DNA from 3 places in the Sphaerisporangium sp. NPDC051017 genome. Region 2 is predicted to be linked to each of the others. Evidence: predicted binding sites of a transcription regulator. Region 2 holds the regulator's gene; each other region holds the start of a gene.

Region 1 (3,059 bases), on a different contig from region 2:
CACCGACCCACCTGCGGACCTCGGCGCGTGGGAGCGGGACAACCTGCCGCTCCTGGTCGAGCTGGAGGCGGCATGGGCCGCCCGCGCCGACGGCCCCGCCCTGGTCCATGGCGACATCCGCCCCGACAACCTGCTCATAACCGCGCACGAAACCGTGGTCGTGGTCGACTGGGCCAAACCCCGCCGGGGCAACCAGTGGCGGGACCTGACCGACCTGATCCCGCACATGATCATGACCGGCCACGCCCCTGATGCCGCTGAGCGGGCACTGCACGGCCTTCAGTTCTGGGAGCGCGCCCCCGCCGAGGCGATCACCGGCTACGCCGCCGCATACGCCGGGTTCTGGACGCGGATGAGCCGGAAGCCCGATCCCCCAGGAGTGCCGAACCTGCGCGCCTACCAGCGCCGAGCAGCAGGCGCCGCTATCGCCTGGACGCGCTACCGCACAGGGGGGTAAGACCCCCGGACGGAAGCACCCACCTCGACTCCCACCAGTCGCGCCCCGATCCCCAATGACCCATGTCGATCATTAGAAAGCAGCTCGACTAGCGAGCGCCCTCACCTGCGCAATCGAGGGGACTTTCACCCCCAAGCGATCGCCCATGCCAGGCGTAACGCGAAAGGGCCACTCCCGGAGGTCCGGGAATGGCCCTTTCGCGTTAACTGGGAGCCGGAGGGCTCAGAAGTCCATGTCGCCGCCGCCGGGCATGGCGGGAGCGGCCGGGGTCTTCTCGGGCTTCTCGGCGATGACCGCCTCGGTGGTGAGGAACAGGGCCGCGATGGACGCGGCGTTCTGCAGCGCCGAGCGGGTCACCTTGGCCGGGTCGATGATGCCGGCCTCGAGCAGGTTCACGTACTCACCGGTGGCGGCGTTCAGGCCGACGCCCGGCTCCAGGTTGCGGACCCGCTCCACCACGACGCCGCCCTCGAGGCCGGCGTTCACGGCGATCTGCTTCAGCGGCTCCTCGAGCGCCTTGCGCACGATGGAGGCGCCGGTGGCCTCGTCGTTGAAGAGCTCCAGCTTGTCGAACGCCTTCGCGCCCGCCTGGATCAGGGCCACGCCACCGCCGGGGACGATGCCCTCCTCGACGGCCGCCTTCGCGTTGCGGACGGCGTCCTCGATGCGGTGCTTGCGCTCCTTGAGCTCGACCTCGGTGGCCGCGCCGGCCTTGATGACGGCGACGCCGCCGGCCAGCTTGGCGAGACGCTCCTGGAGCTTCTCGCGGTCGTAGTCGGAGTCGGTGTTCTCGATCTCGACGCGGATCTGGTTCACGCGGCCCGCGATCTGCTCAGGGTCGCCGGCGCCGTCGACGATGGTGGTCTCGTCCTTGGTGATGATGACCTGGCGCGCGCGGCCGAGCAGGTCCAGGGTGGCGGTCTCGAGCTTGAGGCCGACGTCCTCGCTGATGACCTGGCCGCCGGTGAGGGTGGCGATGTCGCTCAGCATGGCCTTGCGGCGGTCACCGAAGCCCGGGGCCTTGACGGCGACGGACTTGAACAGGCCGCGGATCTTGTTGACCACCAGGGTGGCCAGGGCCTCGCCCTCGACGTCCTCGGCGATGATCACGAGCGGCTTGCCGGACTGCACGACCTTGTCGAGCAGCGGCAGCAGGTCCTTGTTCGCGGAGACCTTGGAGTTGACGATCAGGATGTAGGGGTCGTCGAGGACGGCCTCCATGCGCTCCGGGTCGGTCACGAAGTACCCGGAGATGTAGCCCTTGTCGAAGCGCATGCCCTCGGTGAGCTCGAGCTCGAGGCCGAAGGCGTTGCTCTCTTCGACGGTGATGACGCCTTCCTTGCCGACCTTGTCCATCGCCTCGGCGATCATCTCGCCGATCTGGGTGTCGCCGGCGGAGATGGAGGCGGTGGAGGCGATCTGCTCCTTCGTCTCCACGTCCTTCGCGATCTTCGAGAGCTCCTCGCTGACGCGCTCGACGGCGGCCTCGATGCCCTTCTTCAGGGACATCGGGTTGGCGCCGGCGGCGACGTTGCGCAGGCCCTCGCGGACGAGCGCCTGGGCGAGCACGGTGGCGGTGGTGGTGCCGTCACCCGCGACGTCGTCGGTCTTCTTCGCGACTTCCTTGACGAGCTCGGCCCCGATCTTCTCCCACGGGTCCTCGAGCTCGATCTCCTTGGCGATGGAGACACCGTCGTTGGTGATGGTGGGAGCGCCCCACTTCTTCTCCAGCACGACGTTGCGGCCCTTGGGACCAAGGGTCACCTTGACGGCGTCGGCGAGCTGGTTCATACCGCGCTCGAGACCGCGCCGGGCGTCCTCGTTGAACGCGATCATCTTGGCTGCCATACGGCTAGACCTCCCAGATACAGGGTGGCTTGCGGCGGATCGAGCCGACGCCCGCGACGGCATGTAGACCCGGTTCCCACGACACCTGTCGCCGTGGATCAGCCGGGCCCCGACGCCTCGATCCAGGTTTGTCACTCTCCACACGAGAGTGCCAACGAACTGTTTAGCACTCTACCCGGTCGAGTGCAAGCGACCACCCCTATGACCTGGGAGGCACAGCGATTTGTCCGACCGTATGCCCAATATTGGATCTGCGCTCATCGGCGAGGATCGCATGTGCGGGAATCCGCAGACGGGGCAGGTATCGGGATGAGAGAAGGCCCGGGCCGCGATGAAGCGCGGACCGGGCCCTCCAACTCGTGACTGTGGGTAGACCAGTGGATCTCCCGCCGCGGGCCGGACTACGCCGGCCGCGTCACACAGTCCGCACGGACTCTGCCTGTGGACCCTTCTGGCCCTGTGTGATCTCGAACTCCACCCGCTGACCCTGTTCGAGCGAACGGTATCCCTCCGACAGGATCGCCGAGTAGTGGACAAACACGTCCTTACCACCGTCTACCGCGATGAAGCCGTAGCCCTTGTCCGCGTTAAACCATTTGACGGTGCCCTGCGCCACTTTCCGACTCCTCTTGCTGGGCTCCGGACCCCGCCCACTCCTCCGCGAGGCCCGTGACCTTCGGAACCGAGACGCATGCGAACTCCTCGGCCACGTCGATCGTTCTCGACCATACCTGTGGCATGCCTTGGCGCAACA
Region 2 (3,059 bases):
TACCCGGGGCCGTTCTGCGGCGGGCCGCCGTACCCGGGTCCGCCGTACCCGGGTCCGCCGTGCCTGGGTGTGCCGTGCCCGGGTGCGCCCGGAGGGGGGCTTCCCGGTGGCGGGCCGTACCCGCCGGGCGGAGGGCCAGGGGGTGGCCCCGGTCGCTCTGGGGTGCCCTGGCGTGGGATCCAGGGGTTCGGCTCGTTCGGACGGGGGTCGTTCTGGCTCATGATCCCAGTGTGGACGAAGGTGCTTGTCATCAGATAGCAAGTGGCTTGTCGCTGACCGGGTGAGGTCGTGCCTCCGAGTTATCGCACGCCGACGACATGAGCCGTACACTTGGCACTCAGGAACACAGAGTGCCAGCCGACCCCCCTTCGCGGGGGCACACTCGCGAGGCAGGAGGTGAGCACGTTGCTCGATGACCGTAAGCTGGCCGTCCTGCGCGCCGTTGTCGAGGACTACGTGTCCACCAACGAGCCGGTCGGGTCGAAGGCGTTGGCCGAGCGCCACAATCTGGGCGTCTCCCCGGCCACCGTCCGCAACGACATGGCCGTGCTCGAAGAGCAGGGGTACATCACGCAGCCGCACACCAGCGCGGGCCGCGTGCCGACCGACAAGGGCTACCGGCTGTTCGTCGACCGGCTGTCCCAGATCAAACCGCTGTCGGCCGCCGAGCGGCGGGCGATCGAGACGTTCCTCGCGGGCGCCGTCGACCTGGACGACGTCGTGACCCGCACGGTGCGCCTGCTGGCCCAGCTCACGCGCCAGGTCGCCGTGGTGCAATATCCCTCGCTCACGCGCTCGACGGTCCGCCACGTCGAGCTGGTGCCGCTCGCCGAGCGGCGCATCATGCTGGTCCTGATCACCAATACCGGCCGGGTGGAGCAGAGGGTCGTCGAGCTTCCCGAGATCGTGGCCGACGACCAGGTCGCACACCTGCGGGCGCTTCTCAACGCCTCGCTGGACGGGTGCGGGCTCGGCCGCGTGCCGGAGACGATCGCCGATCTTCCTGATCGCCTTCCCGAGGAAGACCGACCGGTGGCGGCCACTATCCTGTCGGTGTTGCTGGAGACTCTGGTCGACCGCCACGACGAGAAGGTCATCTTCGCCGGGGCCGCCAACCTCGCGGGCGACTTCAGTGTCGGCCTGCGTGAGGTGCTGGAGGCCCTGGAGGAGCAGGTCGTGCTCATGCGCCTGCTCGGCGAGGCGGGGGACCACTCCGCGCTGATGGTGCGCATCGGCTCGGAGAACCCGTACTCAGGTCTTCACGGCACCTCGATCGTCGCCGCCGGTTACGGTTCGGGCGACAACGAACTGGCTCGGCTCGGAGTGCTGGGCCCGACGCGAATGGACTACCCCGTGACAATGGGAGCGGTGCGCGCGGTGGCGCGCTATGTCGGCCAGATCCTGGCGGGGTCCTAGGTGGCCCGCGACTATTACGGCATCCTCGGGGTCCGCCGTGACGCCAGCCAGGACGAGATCAAGAAGGCCTATCGCCGGCTCGCCCGCGAGCTGCACCCGGACATAAACCCCGACCCTGAGACGCAGGAGCGGTTCAAAGAGATCAACCAGGCGTACGAGGTCCTGTCGGACCCGAACAAGCGCCAGATGTTCGATCTCGGGGCCGATCCGATCGGCGCGGGCGCGGGCGCCGGGGCCGGGGCCGCCGGGTTCGGCGCGGGCTTCCCGTTCAGCGACATCATGGACGCGTTCTTCGGTGGCGCGGGCGGCTCGCGGGGCCCCCGGTCCCGGGCCAGGCGCGGGCGCAACGCGACGATCCGCGTCGAGCTCGACCTCGCCGAGTCCGCGTTCGGCACCACGCGCGAGCTGGTGGTCGACACCGCCGTGCTGTGCACCGTCTGCCAGGGCTCGGGCGCCGCGCCGGGCACCCACCCGGACACCTGCGACATGTGCCACGGCCGCGGCGAGGTCTCGCAGGTCACGCGGTCGTTCCTCGGCCAGGTCATGACCGCCCGGCCGTGCCCGCAGTGCGGCGGCTTCGGCTCGATCATCCAGCACCCCTGCCAGGAGTGCTCCGGCGACGGGCGCGTGCGCACCCGCCGTACGATCAAGGTCCGCATCCCGGCCGGCGTCGAGGACGGCACGCACATCCAGCTCGCCGGCGAGGGCGAGGTCGGCCCCGGCGGAGGCCCTCCGGGCGATCTTTTCCTGGAGATCGTCGAGCGCCCCCACGAGATCTTCGAGCGCCACGGCGACGACCTGCACTGCACGGTGGAGATCCCGATGACGGCGGCGGCCCTCGGCACCATCCTCACGGTCGAGACGCTGGACGGCGCCGAAGAGATCGACGTGCGGCCCGGTACGCAGTCCGGGCAGGTCATCCCCCTGTACAGCCGGGGCGTCCAGCGGCTCAACGAGACCGGCAGGGGAGACCTGCTGATCCATGTGAACGTCGAGACCCCCACCCGCCTCGACCCCGCGCAGGAGGAACTGCTCCGCGAGCTGTCCAAGCTGCGCGGCGAGGAACGTCCCCCGGGCAAGTTCGCCCCGGGGCAGCAGGGCTTCTTCTCCCGGCTGAGGGACGCGTTCAACGGCCGCTGACAGTCGCTGACAACGGGCGGCCTCCGCCACGCGCGGAGGCCGCGCGAGCGGTTCGCCAAGGCCGGGGCGCCTGGCTAAGGTTTGCGGGTGAGCGTCCCTGTCTTCCTCTCCGACGATCTCTCCGGTGACCTCTCGGGCGATGTCGAGCAGATCACGCTGGCCGGCCCCGAGGGGCGGCACGCCGCGGCCGTGCGCCGGTTGCGCGCCGGGGAGCGCGTCGACCTCACCGACGGCAGGGGAGCGGTGGCCGAGTGCGTCGTGCGCGACGTCACCGGCAAAGATTCGCTGAGGCTGGACGTGCTGGCGCGGCGTGTCGTCCCGTCGCCCGAGCCCCGCCTGGTCGTCGTGCAGGGCCTGCCCAAGGGCGACCGTGGCGAGCTGGCGGTCGAGATGATGACCGAGGCCGGGGTGGACGTGATCGTGCCCTGGGCCGCCGCGCGCTGCGTGACGCAGTGGAAGGGCGAGCGCGCGGGCAAGGCGCTGGCCCGATGGAGGTCCACGGC
Region 3 (3,059 bases), on a different contig from region 2:
CCCCGTCCAGCACGGCCTGGAGGCGCTTGAGGGCCTCGGCGACGCCTTCGCGGACCGTGGCGAGGTCGGTCCACAGGCCGGACAGGTCGGCGATCGGCTTGACGCGGTCGCTCACGACCTCGATGCGGTCGCCGAGCCCCGCGAGGCGGTTGCCCACGCCGTCCACCCGGTCGCGCACGGCCTCGACATGCTGGGCCAGGCCCTCGGCCCACACGGGCGGCCGGGTGGTGAGCTCGCCGAGCCGCCCGCTGACCCCCTCCAGCGCGCCGCTGAGGCCGCCGAGCTCGCGCTCGCGGACCTCGCGAAGGAGCCACTCCATGCCTTCGAGCCGTTGCCGGATCTCGTCGAGAACGGCCCCCTGGGTGCGCTGTTCGTAGACGTGGTCCTGGGCCGCCCGGGCGAGGAGCTCGCGCATCCTGTCGGAGATGGCGGTCTGGTCGCCCGCCTGGAGGAGGGTGTGGTTGGAGTGATCCACCGGAAGCTCCTTCACTCGCGGGCGCTCGGCCGCACGGCGGTGGGGTCGGTCTCTGGTCGTCGTGGCACGACGAATTGGTCGACGTTCTTGACGAAAGAGGCGGGTCGGCGATCGATCGGGCCAAAATCCCGCGCTGGCCAACTGTAGTGGCTCGGCGGAAGACTTTCGGGGCCGACTTTAAAACTTCGTGATTATGGCGGGTTCGGCGGGATATGAGCCATTGGCGCAGGTCAGCGCGGTGGTGCGTGAATATCACGCACGTCCGGCGGTCGAGTTCACGCGGGCCGGCAGATGAAAGCGAAAGGACGCGCGCCGATGCGGGTCAGGGCGACGACGCACGATTTATCGCCAGAAAGACGGAGATCTTTTCGCAGGCGCTCCAGGTCCAGCGCGGAGCCGCGCTTCTTCAGCGTCACCGTGCCGATCTCGCGCTCGCGCAGCGCCGCGCGCAGGCGCTTCAGCGAGAAGGGCAGCGTCTCCAGCACCTCGTACCGCGCCGCCCACGGCGTGCTCACGGGCGCGTCGCCGGTGATGTAGGCGATCTGCGGATCGATCAGGTGGCCGTCCACCAGGGCGGCGACCTCGGCCACCAGGTGCGCGCGGATCGCGGCGCCGTCCGGTTCGTACAGGTATCGCGCCACGGGGCCGTGCCCGGCGGGCCCGAGCGAGGGGTCGGCGGTGAGCGTCTCGCCGGACGGCAGCATCGTCGCCCTGCTGCCGGGGCCGCCGCCGGGGCGCGCGGCGAGGTCGCCGGTCCACAGGACGGCCTCCTTGACCTCGCCCCGGTAGGACACCCACTCGGCCTCGGCGCCCTCGGGGATCAGCTCGTACGGGATGCCGGGCGCGACCTTCAGGCAGGCCGCGCGCGCCCGCGCCACGAGGCCGAGCACGACCGGCCAGGGCGGGGAGTAGGCCATCGGGTCGAAGACGCGCCTGCCGGTCGAGCGGCGCGCGGGGTCGGCGAACAGCACGTCGTAGGCTTCGGGCTCGATCTCGGACGCCTCACCCACGCGGACGGTGACGCGGCCGGCGAGGCCCAGCGCGGCGGCGTTGGCCCGGGCGACCTCCACGGTGAGCGGGTCCAGGTCCACGGCGTCCACCTGGCAGCCGGCGCGGGCCAGGGCGATCAGGTCCCCGCCGACGCCGCAGCAGGCGTCCGCCACCCGCGTGCCCGGCGCGAACCGGCGGGCGCGGTGGGCGGCGACCTCCGCGCGGGTCGCCTGCTCCAGGCCGTCGGGGGTGAAGTACATGCGCGCGGCGTCCTCGCCGAACTTCACGGCGCCGCGCGCCCGTAGCCGCGCCTGCGTGAGCGCGGCGCCGGTGAGGGGCGCGTCGTAGCTCTTCCTGAGCCGGCTCGCGGCCGGCAGCGGATCGGCGTCCCCCGCGACCGCAGCCACGGCCTCACCGAGCGCCTCCTGTCCACGCGGCGTCAGCAACTCACGGAAGGCCTCAAGCTCCATGCCTCCCGACGCTAGCGTCCGCGGGACGGCTCCGGCGGCGGCGGGCGGCCCGATCAGTGCCGACGGGGCACTAGCCTTCGGTCAATACGGACATTCCGGGCGAGTCGTATGGTGTGTTCGCGCGGGGGAGAAAGCGTTCTGAGCTGGGACGGCCTGTCCGTGTTGACTGCGTCGGCGGGCTTGCATACTGTTCAGTGTTGGCACTCGCCCATGGAGAGTGCCAAGACGAAAATGCGACGAGGCAGGTCTGACACCCGCGACGGCAGGCCGCTGGTCGCCTCTTCAGCTCATCACCACAAATCTGAAGGGGAGGTCCGATCGTGACGACCGCCACCAAGGTTCCCGTTAAGCCGCTCGGCGACCGCATCGTGGTTCAGCCGCTTGAGGCCGAGCAGACGACCGCTTCCGGTCTGGTCATCCCGGACACCGCCAAGGAGAAGCCGCAAGAGGGCAAGGTCCTCGCGGTGGGCCCCGGCAACTGGGACGAGGACGGCGAGAAGCGTATTCCGCTCGACGTCAAGGAAGGGGACGTCGTCCTCTACAGCAAGTACGGCGGTACCGAGGTCAAGTACGGCGGCGAGGAGTACCTCGTGCTCTCCGCCCGTGACGTTCTCGCGATCATCGAGAAGTAAAGCCCGGAACGCGCCGGCGACTAGCCAGTCCGGAGCCTTACAAAATACGCGTGTCATGCCCCGGGGTCCTGTGACTGAGGCCCCGGGGCCTCTGACGCTGAGAGGACCTTAAATGCCCAAGATCCTGGAGTTCGACGAGGACGCGCGGCGCGCTCTCGAGCGTGGTGTGAACGCCCTCGCGGACGCGGTCAAGGTGACCCTCGGGCCGCGCGGCCGTAACGTCGTCATCGACAAGAAGTTCGGCGCCCCCACGATCACGAACGACGGCGTGACGATCGCCCGTGAGGTCGAGCTCGACAAGCCTTACGAGAACCTCGGCGCCCAGCTCGCCAAGGAAGTGGCGACCAAGACCAACGACGTCGCGGGTGACGGCACCACCACCGCCACCGTCCTGGCCCAGGCCATGGTGCGCGAGGGCCTGCGCAACGTCGCCGCCGGCGCCTCCCCGCTGTCGCTGAAGCGCGGCATCGACCTGGCCGCCCGCGCCGTCAG

The links. The regulator HrcA, encoded in region 2, represses chaperone genes, less so after heat shock. The targets are predictions, from matches to a motif close to TTGGCACTCTCNNNNNGAGAGTGCCAA.
Region 1: a site for HrcA is predicted at 2,434-2,460, ahead of groL (chaperonin GroEL). Genes of this name have one in related genera too.
Region 3: a site for HrcA is predicted at 2,133-2,159, ahead of groES (co-chaperone GroES). Genes of this name have one in related genera too.

Annotation. Positions count from the first base shown of each region.
Region 1 covers NZ_JBFBCI010000034.1:62,524-65,582, forward strand. Annotated here, with positions in the region: gene AB0M95_RS25005 (phosphotransferase) at 1-457, shown strand, start outside; gene groL (chaperonin GroEL) at 680-2,305, opposite strand; gene AB0M95_RS25015 (cold-shock protein) at 2,721-2,921, opposite strand.
Region 2 covers NZ_JBFBCI010000068.1:5,746-8,804, reverse strand. Annotated here, with positions in the region: gene AB0M95_RS34830 (hypothetical protein) at 1-221, opposite strand, end outside; gene hrcA (heat-inducible transcriptional repressor HrcA) at 406-1,416, shown strand; gene dnaJ (molecular chaperone DnaJ) at 1,417-2,556, shown strand; gene AB0M95_RS34815 (16S rRNA (uracil(1498)-N(3))-methyltransferase) at 2,644-3,059, shown strand, end outside.
Region 3 covers NZ_JBFBCI010000053.1:21,986-25,044, reverse strand. Annotated here, with positions in the region: gene AB0M95_RS31355 (hypothetical protein) at 1-475, opposite strand, end outside; gene AB0M95_RS31350 (class I SAM-dependent methyltransferase) at 751-1,935, opposite strand; gene groES (co-chaperone GroES) at 2,253-2,567, shown strand; gene groL (chaperonin GroEL) at 2,680-3,059, shown strand, end outside.